Regions from separate parts of the Oerskovia gallyi genome, predicted to be linked through region 2. Evidence: riboswitches for the same ligand, from Rfam matches in the RefSeq annotation. Region 2 holds a riboswitch; each other region holds the start of a gene.
What was found. A riboswitch is a leader RNA that binds a small molecule or an ion and turns the genes downstream of it on or off. The one in region 2 is predicted to bind S-adenosylmethionine.

Region 1: linked by a shared signal. The riboswitch ahead of H9640_RS16840 (NADPH-dependent FMN reductase) and the one ahead of H9640_RS01175 (ABC transporter substrate-binding protein) in region 2 are both predicted to bind S-adenosylmethionine.
Region 3: linked by a shared signal. The riboswitch ahead of H9640_RS17045 (aminotransferase class V-fold PLP-dependent enzyme) and the one ahead of H9640_RS01175 (ABC transporter substrate-binding protein) in region 2 are both predicted to bind S-adenosylmethionine.

What each region holds. Positions count from the first base shown of each region.
Region 1 covers NZ_JACSQE010000015.1:42,125-45,390, forward strand. Annotated here, with positions in the region: gene gdhA (NADP-specific glutamate dehydrogenase) at 153-1,490, opposite strand; SAM riboswitch class IV at 1,754-1,863, shown strand; gene H9640_RS16840 (NADPH-dependent FMN reductase) at 1,884-2,537, shown strand; gene H9640_RS16845 (flavin reductase family protein) at 2,534-3,100, shown strand; gene H9640_RS16850 (hypothetical protein) at 3,172-3,266, opposite strand, start outside.
Region 2 covers NZ_JACSQE010000001.1:261,166-264,431, reverse strand. Annotated here, with positions in the region: gene H9640_RS01175 (ABC transporter substrate-binding protein) at 24-1,676, opposite strand; SAM riboswitch class IV at 1,967-2,078, opposite strand; gene proB (glutamate 5-kinase) at 2,150-3,266, opposite strand, start outside.
Region 3 covers NZ_JACSQE010000015.1:89,930-93,195, forward strand. Annotated here, with positions in the region: gene H9640_RS17040 (GNAT family N-acetyltransferase) at 1-360, opposite strand, end outside; gene H9640_RS17045 (aminotransferase class V-fold PLP-dependent enzyme) at 442-1,842, opposite strand; SAM riboswitch class IV at 1,884-1,998, opposite strand; gene H9640_RS17050 (phosphotransferase enzyme family protein) at 2,079-2,921, opposite strand; SAM riboswitch class I at 2,995-3,087, shown strand; gene H9640_RS17055 (rhodanese-like domain-containing protein) at 3,094-3,266, shown strand, end outside.

The DNA.
Region 1 (3,266 bases), on a different contig from region 2:
GGGACCGCGCGCGCTCTGCCGTCAGGGGCCGCTCCCCTCGCCACGGCGTCGAGCCCCCGGAACGCCGACGGGAGCGGCGTCCTGCGCACGCCGTGAGGCGCACGGAGGACGACGCTCCCGTCGGTCGGTAGGGCCCCAAGGGCTCAGGTCGGTCAGATGACGCCCAGCGAGATCATCGCGTCGGCGACCTTGGTGAAGCCCGCGATGTTCGCACCCAGGACGTAGTTGCCCGGCGTCCCGTACTCGTCGGCGGTCTCCTCGCAGCGCGCGTGGATGCCCGCCATGATGTGCGCGAGGCGCTCCTCGGTGTACTCGAACGTCCACGCGTCGCGCGAGGCGTTCTGCTGCATCTCGAGGGCCGAGGTCGCGACGCCGCCGGCGTTCGCGGCCTTGCCGGGTGCGAACAGCACGCCGGCGTCCTGCAGGAGCGCGACGGCGCCCGGGGTCGTGGGCATGTTGGCGCCCTCCGCGACCGCGAGGACGCCGTTCGCGACGAGCTGCTTGGCGTCCTGCTCGGTCAGCTCGTTCTGGGTGGCGCACGGCAGCGCGACCGTCGCGGGGACGTCCCAGATGCTGCCGCCCGTCACGAGGCGCGCGCCGGGGCGGCGCTCGACGTAGTCGGCCACGCGCCCGCGCTCGACCTCCTTGATCTGGCGGAGCAGGTCGACGTCCACGCCTGCCTCGTCCACCACGTAGCCCGAGGAGTCGGAGAAGGACACGACGTTCGCACCGAGCTGCTGGGCCTTCTGGATCGCGTAGGTCGCGACGTTCCCCGATCCGGAGACGACGACGCGCTGGCCGTCGAAGCTCTGGCCCTTGGTACGCAGCATGTGGTCCGCGAAGAACACCGTGCCGTAGCCCGTGGCCTCGGTCCGCACGAGCGACCCGCCCCAGCTGATGCCCTTGCCCGTGAGGACGCCGGACTCGTAGCGGTTCGTGATGCGCTTGTACTGGCCGAACAGGTAGCCGATCTCGCGGCCTCCCACGCCGATGTCCCCCGCGGGGACGTCGGTGTACTCGCCGATGTGGCGGTAGAGCTCGGTCATGAAGGACTGGCAGAAGCGCATGACCTCGCCGTCGGACTTGCCGCGCGGGTCGAAGTCAGAGCCGCCCTTGCCGCCGCCGATGGGCATGCCCGTGAGGGAGTTCTTGAAGATCTGCTCGAACCCGAGGAACTTGACGATTCCCAGGTACACCGACGGGTGGAAGCGCAGACCGCCCTTGAACGGGCCGAGGGCCGAGTTGAACTCGACGCGGAAGCCGCGGTTGATCTGGACGTGGTTCTGGTCGTCGACCCACGGCACGCGGAAGATGATCTGGCGCTCGGGCTCGCAGATGCGCTCGAGCACGGCCGCGTCGACGTACTGGGGGTTCTTCTGGAGCACCGGCCCGAGCGAGTCGAAGACCTCGCGAACCGCCTGGTGGAACTCGACCTCACCAGGGTTGCGGGCGAGGACCTCGTCGAAGACGGACTGCAGACGACTATCCATGGAGTGCTCCTCGGCAGGGCGGGCTTTGAACCGCACCAGGTTACGTACTCGTAAACAGCGCCGTACTCCCGTCCCACTCTGGGAGACGCCGGGCTCACGACCTGGGACGTTGCTCGTGCCCGGGGCAACGGTCCGGTCTCCCTGCGTCGGTCGACACCGTGTGACGTGCCAGAGCACGCAGCACGAAACCTCCGTCCACCCCGTGAGAATTCTCGACCGGATCGGTGCAGAAAGCCCCCCACGGGTCTATACCCCTGTCCAGAGGTCACGAGCACCAGCGCGAAGCCCCGGCTCGCTGGTCAGCAACCCCTTCACGACGGGGTGCTCCGGGAGATGACCCGGCCGCGCCGGCACGACGCGGCAAGCGTGCAGCACGACGACAGTGAGGAAGCGATGACCCAGCACCCTGCAGCCCCCCGCCCCACGCAGACCGACCACCCGCGACCGGCCCTGGTCACCCTGGTCGGCAACCCCCGTCCCGGTTCGCGGACCCTGGCCGCCGCCCGGACGGTCGCGGCCCGGGTCGCCGACCACCTGGGCCTGGCCGCGGCCGACGTGAACGGGCCTGACGTGAACGGGCCCGACCAGGCCACGATCGACCTCGCCGAGATCGCGACCGAGATCCTCGCCCCCGAGCACCCGCGCGCCGACGCCGCGCGGGAGACCGCCGCGGGCGCCGCGGTCCTGGTCGTCGCGACGCCCGTCTACAAGGGCTCGTACACCGGCCTCCTCAAGGCGTTCCTCGACCTCTACGGCCCGGACGGGCTGGCCAGCGTCGTGGCCGTCCCGGTCGTGGTGTCGGGCAACCCCGCGCACGCTCTCGCGGGCGAGGTGCACCTGCGCCCGCTCCTCGTCGAGCTCGGCGCGACGGTCCCCGCACGCACGCTGACCCTCCTGGACTCCCGGCTGGGCGAGGCCGACCTCACGAGCGCCGTCGACGCCTGGCTCGGCCACGCGGGAGGTCCCCTGCTGCGGGCGGCGGGCGACGCCGTCGGGCAGGAGACCACCCACGCGACCGCCCCCGAGCTCGCCGAGGTGACCCGATGACCGCCGAACCCACGACCCGCTCCGACGTCGCGCGCCTCGCCGGGCTCGAGGCCCTGCTCCACGAGCAGGACGAGCCGCAGCTCAGCGCCGACGCCTACAAGGCGGTGTTCCGGCAGCACCCCGCGGGCGTCGCGGTGATCGCGCTCGAGCACGAGGGCCGGCCCGTGGGCTTCACGGCGACGTCGGTCATCTCGGTCTCGGCCGCGCCGCCGCTGCTCGCGTTCTCGCTCGCGTCGACGTCGTCGTCGTGGCCCGCGATCTCCGCGGCCCGCACGGTCACGGTCAACTTCCTCAGCGCCGACCAGGACGACGTGTCCGCGCGGTTCGCGACGAGCGGGATCGACCGCTTCGCAGCCGGCGGGTGGGCTCCTCTCGCGTCCGGGGAGCCCGTGATCGACGGCGCGCTGTCCTGGGTGCGCGGCCGCATCATCCAGCGCACGCCCGTGGGCGACAGCTACCTGGTCTCGCTGCGCGCGCTCGCGTCGGGGACCCGGGCGGACGCCACGCCGCTCGTCTACCACGACCGGTCCTACCACCGGATCGGGGACCACTCGGCCCTCTGAGGCCCACGATCTGGGTGAGGGGCCCGACGGCGGAGCGCGCCGCCGTCGGGCCCCTCACCCGTGCCGCCTGGCTACCAGGTCCACCCGCGCGCGCTGAGCTCGAGCTCCTCGCGCAGCCGCTCGTCCTCGTCGCTGCGCAGGCCCGCGCGCAGCGGGTCGGCCACGA
Region 2 (3,266 bases):
GACGCGTCCCGCCGAGCCGCTGCTCAGTCCTGCTGGACCCAGGCGCCGTAGAAGTCGAGGCGGGTCGACGCCTCGAAGCCCAGGCCGTGGACAGTGTCGGCCGCCGCGATCGTCGTCGAGAGCTCGTAGACCGGGATCGCATGCCCCTGCTGGACCAGGAGACGCGCAGCCTGGGTCACGAGCTCCTGCCGCTCGGCCGGGTCCGTCGACGCGGCCGAGCGGTCGAGCAGGTCGTCGACCTCCTCGGGTGCCCGCTTGTTGATGTTGCGCGCGTTGGCCGAGAAGATCGTGCGCAGCACGTCGGGGTCCGAGCGCGTCAGGTTGTAGTAGTCGAAGTCGAAGTCCCCGGACTTCTTGAGCTCGGTGGACTCGGCGACCGTGACCTGCTTGAGCTGGAGGTCCACGCCGATCTTCGCGAGCTGCTGCTGGACGAGCTCGAGCGGCTCGGCCACCTGCCAGAACGTGACCGTGGTGGACAGCCGCTGACCGTCCTTGACCCGCACACCGTCGGCGCCCTCGACCCAGCCGGCGTCGTCGAGGAGCGCCTCCGCACCGTCCGGGTCGTACGCGAGGTCGTCCGAGACATCGGCCCACAGCGGGGTCGAGTGCGACAGCACGCTCGTCGCAGGCTCGTCCTGCGGGGTCAGCAGGGTCGCGGCGATCTCCTCGCGGTCGATGCCCTTGCTGATCGCCTGCCGCACCGCCGGGTCGGCGGCGAGCGGTCGCGACTCGTTGGGGAAGAGGTTGAAGACGACGCCCGGGTTCGCCCGGTACGCGAGCCAGAAGCCGTTGCCGTCGAACTGCGGCAGGTCGACCGTGCTGATGGCCGCGGTCGCGTCGATCTGGCCCGAGAGCAGGCTGCCGGTACGCACGCTGGCCTCGGGCACGAACTTCACGGTCACGGTGTCGAGGTACGCCTCCCCGGTGTGGTCGTCGGCCCCGGAGGCCCAGTCGTAGCCGGCGACCTTCTCGAGCACGACCTCCTGGTCGAACGTGTAGGACCTCACCGCGAACGGCCCGGAGCCCACGAACTTCCCGGCGCACCGGTCCTCGACGCTGAGCGCGGCGGAAGCGGGCGAGAGCAGTCCGAGCGAGAACGTCGAGGACGCCTGGAGGAACTGCGCGCTGGGTGCCGAGAAGTCGACCCGCACGGTGCGGGGGTCCACGACCGTGGTTCCCTCGTACCCGACGAGGTAGGCAGAGCCGAGCGAGGCCGCCGCGCCGAGCTCGACGATCTTGTCGAAGTTCGTCTTGACGGCGGCCGCGTCGATCGGCGTGCCGTCGGCGAACGTCGGCCCCTCCCGGAGCGTGAACGTGAAGCTCGTGGCGTCCGCGTCGACCTCCCAGCTCTCCGCGAGCCACGGCAGGATCTCTCCCGTGTCCGGGTCCTGCGCGGTGAGCGAGGCCACGGTCTGGCGGGCCGAGGCGATCGCGTCGTTGTTCCCGACCTGCTGGGGGTCGATGCAGTGCGAGTCGACCGTGACCGCGAAGGTGAGGTTGCCGCCCGGGACGGGCTCCGCCGTCGGGCCGGGGGACGCGCCGTCCGCGGTGCTGCCGCCACCGGAGCCGCACGCCCCGAGCAGGAGCGCCGTCGCGGCGAGGGAGGCCGCGACGAGCGCGCGGCGAGACGGGGCCGTGCGGCCGCCGGGGCCCGAGGGCCAGGTCGAGAGGGACATGCGAGCAGTGCTCCTTCGGTCGTGCGCGCCGTCGGTCCGGCACGGCCGGGGCGCTGAGGGGTCGCCGACGGACCGTGGGTGCGTCGGATCGACGCCGGGCTCACGGTGAGCGGCGGTGGGGGCCGTCAGGGGACGGCGAGGGTGGGACGGGATGTCGGCCGCACGTCAGGAGCGGCGAGGGGTCAGCCGCGTGTCAGCGACAACAGAGCACGAGGGTCCCCGCGTCGAGGCAGCGGACACCCCTGCCGTCGAGCCCCTGTTGCGTTCCGAGTGCGCGCATCGCCCGTTCCTCCGTGTGCTTACCGCGCCCGACGGGTCGCGGTCAGGTACCACCCGGAGCACCCCGTCACGTCGAAGGGTTGCTGGCCAGCGAGCCGGGTCTTGGCGCTGGCGCTCTTCACCTGGCGCACAGGAAAGCCGCCCGAGGCCACCGAGTCAAGGGGTGAGCAGACCGTCCCACACCGTGAGACGACTCAGGACGCCTTGCGCTTGCGCCCCACGAGCACGAGGTCGTCGCGGTGCACGATCTCGCGGTCGTACCCCTCGCCGAGCTTGTCGCGCAGCTCGTGCGTCGAACGGCCGAGCAGGTCCGGGATGTCGCTCGAGTCGAACGCGACGAGGCCGCGCGCGATCACGCGCCCGTCGGGGGCGACGAGCTCGACGGGGTCGCCCGCGTCGAAGTCTCCCGTGACGCCGACCACGCCTGCGGGCAGCAGCGACGCGCGTCCGCCCAGCACCGCGGCGACCGCTCCCTCGTCGAGCTCGAGTCGTCCGCGCGTGCGGGCCGCGTGCGCGAGCCACAGGCGCCGGCGCGTGGTGCGCTTGCCCGTCACGGCGAACCAGGTCCCCACCTCGTGCCCCGCGAGCGCGCCCTCGGCGTGCGCGGCCTTGGTCAGGACGACCGGGATGCCCGAGCCCGTCGCGATGCGCACCGACTCGAGCTTGGTGAGCATGCCGCCGGTCCCGATCGAGCTGCCCCGGCCCGTGACCTCGATGCCTTCGAGGTCGAGCGCGGACCGGACCTCGCGGATGCGCTGCGTGCCCGGGCGCGAGGGCGGGCCGTCGTACAGGCCGTCGACGTCGGTCAGCAGGACCATCGCGTCGGCGCGCACCAGGTGCGAGACCAGGGCCGCGAGACGGTCGTTGTCCCCGAAGCGGATCTCGTCGGTCGCGACCGCGTCGTTCTCGTTGACGACCGGCACGATGCCCAGGTCCAGGAGCCGCTCGAGCGAGCGCTGCGCGTTGCGGTAGTGCCCGCGGCGGATGGTGTCCTCGGCCGTGAGGAGCACCTGGCCCACGCGGATGCCGTACTCGGCGAACGCCTGGGCGTAGCGGGCGACCAGGAGCCCCTGCCCCACCGAGGCCGCGGCCTGGGCCGTCGCGAGGTCGCGCGGTCGCGCGCTCAGGCCCAGCGGACCGATCCCCGCGGCGATCGCCCCCGACGTCACGAGCACGACCTGCCCGCCCGCCGCGTGGCGGGCCGCGATCACGTCGACGAGCGCGTGCAGGGCCGGGACGCTGAGGTGCCCGTCCGGTCCGGTGAGGGACGAGGAGCCGATCTTGACGACGACCCGGTGGGCCGTGGCGACC
Region 3 (3,266 bases), on a different contig from region 2:
GACGAGGCTCCCCCACGTGGAACGGGCGTAGAAGGTCCGCCCGATCTCCACGCGCCTGTCATCGAGCGACAGGTCACGGAAAGCGGTGCTCCCCACCACGAGACCCGAGCCCGCGTCGACGACGGCGAACGCCGTCAGCGCGCGCGTGGCGCGGGTGTCCTCGATGAAGTTCACCATCCCGACCTCCCCCTCGGGGAGGGTCGTACTCATGCCTGCCCACATCGACGGATCGACGATCTGGGCCAGCGCACCGGCGTGCGCGACAGCCAGGGGTTCGAGGCGGAACCCGTGGCCTTCAAGGTGGACATCGTGCTGCACAGCGCATATCAGAACACACGCAGGCGTCGCCGCCAAGACCACGGAACGGTCGTTCGTGAACGGCGAGGTGACGCCCCGGTGAACGTTGCGCTCCAGGCAGCGTCTCCGCAGGTCAGAGGGTGCTCAGGCGGGGGCGGGTCCGCAGCCCACGGCGGCCGTGATGTTGCCCGCGGCGGCCGTCGCGAACAGGCCCGAGAGCCCCGCGACCTGCAGGAGCGGTCGCGGGTCGTCGCTCACGACCCAGCAGCCGTCCACGACCTCGTACCGGGCCTTCGCCCCCTCGCTCACCCAGGTGCGCAGCGCGGAGACGAGCCGGTCGATCTCCTCACCCGTGGTGCCGACCCCGATCGACGCCCGGATCGCCCCCGCCGGGAAGCCCAGCCGCGCCAGGAGCGGGTGCGCGCAGAAGCGGCCGTCGCGCACGCCGATGCCGTGCTCGGCCGACAGGTAGGCCGCGACCAGCCCCGCGTCGGAACCGTCGACCGAGAACGTCACGACCCCCACGGGGTCGACCGCGTCGGCCCAGGCGCGCACGACGCGCACGCCGTCGATCGCCTCCAGGCCCTCGACGAGGCGGGCCCGCAGCTCGGTCTCGTGCGCGACGAGCACGCCGGGCTCGAGGGCCGCGAGCGCGTCGCACGCGGAGGCGAGCGCGACCGCGCCGATCACGTTGGGCGACCCGGCCTCGTGCCGCGCCGGGGCGCTCTGCCACGTGGTGCCGTCGAGCGTCACGTTGCGCACCGCGCCGCCGCCGGCGAGGTAGGGCGTGCCGGTGTCGAGCCAGTCGCGGCGGCCCACGAGCGCGCCCGCACCGAACGGCGCGTACGTCTTGTGCCCAGAGAACGCGACGTAGTCCACGTCGCTCGCGGCGAGCGAGACGCCGCGGTGCGGGACGAGCTGTGCGCCGTCGAGCAGGACGCGCGCGCCGGCGTCGTGCGCCGCGGCCACGACCTCGGCGAGGGGCAGCGACTCGCCCGTGACGTTCGAGGCCCCCGTGATCGCGACGAGCGCGTACGGGAAGCGCGAGAGCTCGGCGCGCAGGCCCGACAGGGTCTCGGCGACGGTCGCACCGCCGACCAGGACCGTGGCGCCCCCCGTGCGCTGCCAGGGCAGGAGGTTCGCGTGGTGCTCGACGTCGAGGACGAGCACCCGCCCCGGCGAGCCGTCGGCCTGGGCCGGGACGCAGCCCGCGAGGAGGTTGAGGGAGTCCGTGGTGTTGCGCGTGACGATCGTGACGTCGTCCTCGCGCGCCCCCACGAACGCGCCGATGGTCTGACGCGCAGCCTCGTAGAGGGCCGTCGACACCTGGGAGAGGTAGCCCGCGCCGCGGTGCACGCTCGCGTACAGCGGCAGGACCTCGGTGACCCGGTCGGCCACGACCTGGAGCGCCGGTGCCGAGGCCGCGACGTCGAGGTTCGCGTACGGGACGCTGCGCCCGTCGACGAGGGGGACCAGGGTGTCGCTGCCCACGACGGGCAGCACGGCACACGAGGTAGGGGCTTCGATGACTGCATGTGCGCTCATGGCACGTCCTCCGGTGGTCGTCGGAGTTCGCCGTGCCGGCCCCTCCGCGCTTGCCCCCCTCCTGATAGAGAGGGACCTGGTCGTCACCCGGGGCACCCCACCGCGGAGGAGGGTTGCCGGCCAGCAAACCGGGGTTTTGCGCTGGCACTCATGACCTGGTGTCCAGGATGGTCGAGGCGCGCGGAGCGTGTCAACCGGTGGGCACAGCGTCTCGGATGATGAGCAGAGGCAACCTGTCAGGTGGGCAGATCCGGCGAATCGGACGCCGTCGCGAGACTCTCGACCCGCTGCGCGTCGGAGCGGTACATGGCCGCGTGCTCCCGGAAGTCGTCGCGTCCGGTCGCGGCCGCACGCTCGTCCGTGAACGCCGCGAGCTCGTCGAGCCGCGCGACCACGACGGTCAGGACCTCCCGGCGCGAGTACGGCATCCCGTACGCGCGGACCAGGGCGTCGAGGCGCGCCAACGGGTCCAGCCGCCCGACGACGTCGCTCCCCTCCGACTCCCCCGCGTCCGCCACGAGGGGCGCGAGCCGGTAGCCGAGGTAGGCCAGGTCCCAGATCCGGGGGCCGGGGCTCGCGGTGTCGAAGTCGATGAGCCCGACCACGGCCCCGTCACGGAAGACCAGGTTGTACGGGGCGACGTCGTTGTGGCACACGACCTCGGCAGGCTCGTGCGGTGCGGTCTGCCAGGTGGGGGCCGCCGGCGGAGCGTCGGGGACAAGGGCGGCGGCGCCTGTGTCGAGGAACCCGACGCTCGCGTCGTGCACGCGCCGCAGCAGCGCGCCCGCGTCCCGGAGCACCGACTCGTCCCAGACCCACGGTGGCAGCGGGTAGTTCCCGACGTCACCGGGGAGGAACGACAGCACCTCGCGCCCCTGCTCGTCCGTCCCGAGCGGCTCGGGCACCTCGGCGACGCCCTGTGCGCGCAGGTGCCGCAGGAGCGCCTGGACCGTGGGCGTCCAGGGCCCTGCGGTGCGGCGGACGGTGTCGCCTCGCCGCACCACGGTCGTCGAGTTCCCACCGGCCAGGGGCTCCTCGGCCTGGTCGGGCGCGCGGTCGGGTTCGGGGAGGTGGCTCATGCGCAGAACCTAGCCCGACCACCCTGCGAGACACCTGTTCTTTTCCGTGGTCACGGTGGCGTACGATCCGACGCAACCATCCAGAGCGGCTGAGTGACTTGGCACGATGACGCCGCAGCAACCCCCCGGTGACGGGCGAGGGTGCTACCGCCACGACCGATGGAGGATCACCATGAGTGCCCCCGACCGCGCGACCGCTGCCCCGGTCCCCGACGCCCGTCCCGCCGACGGGTACGCCGGCGACATCACGCCCCAGCAGGCGTGGACCCTTCTCCAGAACGACCCGAGCGCCGTCCTCGTGGACGTCCGCACCGACGCCGAGTGGCGCTTCGTCGGGGTCCCCGA